Regions from separate parts of the Lacrimispora sanguinis genome, predicted to be linked through region 1. Evidence: a T-box and tRNA genes for the amino acid it is inferred to sense, from the RefSeq annotation. Region 1 holds a T-box; the other holds one or more tRNA genes.

Region 1 (2,199 bases):
GAGCAGTTTCATCAATGTATTTGTTGCTTCTTCTGAAAATGTTAAAGATTGCTGTCATAGCATCAGCAACGCGGAGCTTCTCCATCTTCTCCTGAACCTTTTTCACTTCTTCCAGCACGACTGCCTTTAAGTCTTCATCAACAGCATCCACTGCCTTCCCGTCAGACACAATTCCGCCAAAGTATTTATTGGACATGGAAATGGTACGGTTCACCAGATTGCCAAGGATATTGGCAAGGTCAGAGTTCATACGCTCCACCATAAGCTCCCAGGAGATGACACCGTCATTGTCAAATGGCATTTCATGAAGGACGAAATAGCGGACTGCATCCACACCAAAGAAATCCACCAGGGTATCTGCATACAGGACATTACCCTTGGATTTGCTCATCTTACCGTCCCCCTGAAGCAGCCAGGGATGGCCAAATACCTGCTTTGGCAGAGGAATATCAAGGGCCATCAGGAAAATAGGCCAATAAATTGTATGGAAGCGGATAATATCCTTACCGATCAGGTGAAGGTCTGCCGGCCATAATTTGGCAAACTGATCACTGCTTTTGCCGTCACAATCATAGCCGATTCCTGTAATATAATTGGTCAGCGCATCAAGCCAGACATAGGTGACATGCTTCGGATCAAAGGACACCGGAATTCCCCATTTAAAAGTAGTCCTGGATACACAAAGATCCTGAAGCCCCGGAAGTAGGAAATTGTTCATCATCTCATTTTTTCTGGACACAGGCTGGATAAAGTCCGGGTTCTCATTGATGTGTTTTATCAAACGATCCGCGTATTTGCTCATGCGGAAGAAATATGCCTCTTCTTTTGCCGGCTTTACCTCACGGCCGCAGTCCGGACATTTGCCGTCTACAAGCTGGGATTCTGTGAAAAAGGATTCACAGGGGGTGCAGTATAAGCCTTCGTAATGTCCTTTATAAATATCACCCTGATCATAGAGTTTCTTAAAGATCTTCTGAACCTGTTCCTCGTGGTCTTTGTCAGTAGTGCGGATGAATTTATCGTAAGAGGTGTTCATCAAATCCCAAATACTCTTTATTTCACCGGCTGCCCTGTCTACAAATTCCTTCGGCGAAATACCTGCGGCCTCTGCTTTTTCTTCAATCTTCTGGCCGTGTTCATCGGTTCCTGTCTGGAAAAATACGTCATAGCCTTCCGCCCTTTTATAACGGGCAATCGCATCTGCAAGTACTGCCTCATAAGTATTGCCAATATGAGGCTTTCCTGATGCATAGGCAATGGCTGTGGTGATATAATATGGTTTTTTGTTAGAATCTTTACACATTCTGTTTTCCTCCTGTTTATGAAATGGGAATTCAAATAAAAACCCGTCTTAAAATATCCTTTCGGAAATTTAAAGACGGGGAACTGTCCCGTGTTACCACTTTAATTTATCCGTACCTTACAGTACAGACCTTACCGGCTGCGTTTGTTCCATAAAATCCCCCTAAGATCTTATGGTTACTTAATAACAGTCTGACACGATAACGGGTGTAACCGTCGAAATTTAAAGGCGCTGTTTCGCCAATTCAATTCCGCTGCTCCAAGGCCATGTTGGGAAATACGCTCAAGCTTCCTTTTCAGCTTCCGGAAGTCTCTGCACATGAGGTTAATTTCTTACTCTTCTTTTCTCAGCATTCTAGAAATTAGATTGTTAGTAACCCTAGTTTAATAGTTTCAGTAGGGTTTGTCAAGCGGGTATGTTGATACATCAGTGCTTTTGTCATGACTTTTTTAATATCATCATATAAATAATAATAGTGAATCACGGAGGAATAAAATATGAAAAACATTGTTTTGAAACAGGGCCGCCGTTTTCTGTCCTTCTTCCTGGCTGTTTCCCTGCTTTGTGCTTGCGCACCCCCCAATAAATCACCCGCCACACCTACAGGGGCGGGGTATGAACAATTCCATGCAAGGGATTTATCCGCTCAAAACAAGTTTGATCAATTTACAAATGATCTGTTTCGTGAGGAGATCAGCGATTCCGGGATCAGCTTTCATTTCAGCATAGCAGATCCTGCTTCCCGGGGACTTGACACAGTTCCTTTGACCCTTGGTGATTTTTCTCTGGATAAAATGAAACAGGGATCAAAAGACCTTAGGGAGTTAAAAATGAAGCTGGAAGACTTTAACCCCCGACAGCTAACCGACGAACAGCGGTTAACCTGGCAGATTCTC
Region 2 (2,199 bases), 1.3 Mb from region 1:
ATGTTTATCCTGGGACAAAGGTTCAGATGGTAGTTGGGGATACCAGAGAGCTGCTTGGAAAATTGAATGACGGCGAGATTGAATTTGCTCTGGTGGAGGGATTTTTCCAGAAAAAGGAATACGACTTTCTGGTTTTTACTACAGAGCCGTTTGCGGCTGTTTGTGCACCTGATTATAAGTTTTGCAGGGAGATTATAAAAGTGGAGGATCTTCTTGGGGAAAGACTCTTTATCCGGGAACCTGGCTCCGGAACCAGGTATGTCTTTGAACGTTACCTGGAAGGGAAGAATTTATTGCTCCATGACTTTCCAAATATAATGGAAATCAGCAACATTGGCGCCATGAAGAAAATGGTGGCAAAAGGGCAGGGTGTTACTTTTTTATATGAAGCTGCTGTTAAGGAAGAGTTAGACAGGGGTGTTTTAAAAAGGATTGAATTGGAAGATTTTCAGCTGACCCATGATTTTACATTCATATGGAGAAAGGGAAGTATTTATAAATCCTATTATCAGGAGCTGTTTGATATCCTCCATGGAGAATAAAGGCAGGGGGTGAAAAAAGGTGGAAATTCCCGGAAAATCAAGGTTTTTAAAAGAGACAGGAAAAAATGAAAAAAATTGACAAAAAAGTGTTGACAATTAATACAATTAATATTATACTAATGAAGCAGTCGGGAACGAAAGAAAAAAACAAGCTCCTGACCTAGAAAAGTACTGGGATCTTAGCTCAGCTGGGAGAGCATCTGCCTTACAAGCAGAGGGTCACAGGTTCGAGCCCTGTAGGTCCCATTGATAAGTAAAAACACTTATCTGTAGAATTGAATATGGCGGAATAGCTCAGTTGGCCAGAGCACACGGTTCATACCCGTGGTGTCGAGAGTTCGAATCTCCCTTCCGCTACGATTAAAACCCTGTAATTGAAAAATTACAGGGTTTTTCATATTTCGACAGATGCGGATTCCTTTTTCTATTTTCTTATATTCATTTTTTCTGTTTTATGATATACTTACAAATAGTAAAAGGTGGAGGGATTCCATGTACTATTTTATTGTAAACCCGAACTCACGCGGCGGACGGGGAAGAAACGTTTGGAAAAGATTAGAACAAGTGTTAAAAGCCAGTCATGTGGAATATCAGGCATTTCTTACGGAAAAGCCTGGGGATGCCAATCGGTTTGCCAGGGAACTGACAGAAGGCTGCAGAGAATCAAGCGTTATCATAGGAGTAGGTGGAGACGGAACTGTAAATGAAATCCTGGATGGGCTTTGCTTTTGCGGTTCTGTTACATTTGGGTATATTCCTGCCGGATCCGGTAATGATCTGGCAAGAAGCTTAAAACTTCCTAAGAATCCGGTCCGTTGCTTAAAGAAAATATTGCATCCAAAATATTATAAACTCATGGATTACGGAGTTTTATCTTATGGTGATGGGGAAATAGCCCACCGCCGTTTTATGGTTAGCGCAGGGATTGGAATGGATGCGGCCGTTTGTCATAACATCTTATATTCAAAGTCAAAGGGACTGTTCCGTAAGCTTTGCATTGGGAAGCTCACCTATCTTCTCATAGGAATCAAACAGCTGATTCTTGCCAAGCCCTCAAAAGGTTATATTCTCCTTAACGGGGTCCAGAAGATTGAGTTTGGGCACGCTTATTTTATATCCGTCCACATCCACCCCTACGAGGGCGGCGGTTTTAAATTTGCGCCGGAAGCAAACTTTGAAGATGGACAGTTATCTGTTTGTGTCATGAACAGCGGGAATAAAAGGAAGCTGATCCCTGTGCTGATTCGTGCCCTTATGGGAAGAAAGTCCTTACACAGAGGCGTCAGGTTTTATACCTGCGAGGAGATTATGATTCATATGGATCGTCCAATGGCAGTTCATGTAGATGGAGAAAGCTGTTTTTGTCAAAACGATGTACAGCTTCGTTGTATTGGCAAAAAGTTGCGTATGATTGTATAGAAATGTATATATTATAGAAGAAACACCCTGCGGGTATACCATTATGCCCAAATACCATGGGCAGGAAAGAGGAAAGGGAGAATTATGAGGATTGGACAGGGATATGATGTGCATAAATTAGCAGAAGGAAGAGATTTGATTCTTGGCGGCGTAAAGGTTCCTTATGAAAAGGGACTTCTGGGCCATTCTGACGCAGATGTGCTGGTCCATGCAGTGATAGATGCTCTTTTAGGTGCGG

What was found. The T-box of region 1 lies ahead of metG (methionine--tRNA ligase). A T-box ahead of a tRNA ligase gene usually reads a tRNA of that ligase, here a tRNA-Met.
Region 2: it encodes a tRNA-Met, which carries the amino acid that the T-box ahead of metG (methionine--tRNA ligase) is inferred to sense. The anticodon was not compared.

The regions. Positions count from the first base shown of each region.
Region 1 covers NZ_CP173277.1:2,923,077-2,925,275, forward strand. The annotation lists gene metG (methionine--tRNA ligase) at 1-1,303, opposite strand, end outside; T-box leader at 1,372-1,660, opposite strand; gene ACHZES_RS13565 (DUF885 domain-containing protein) at 1,801-2,199, shown strand, end outside.
Region 2 covers NZ_CP173277.1:1,603,509-1,605,707, reverse strand. The annotation lists gene ACHZES_RS07510 (LysR substrate-binding domain-containing protein) at 1-542, shown strand, start outside; tRNA gene ACHZES_RS07505 (tRNA-Val) at 716-788, shown strand; tRNA gene ACHZES_RS07500 (tRNA-Met) at 826-899, shown strand; gene ACHZES_RS07495 (diacylglycerol kinase family protein) at 1,035-1,961, shown strand; gene ispF (2-C-methyl-D-erythritol 2,4-cyclodiphosphate synthase) at 2,046-2,199, shown strand, end outside.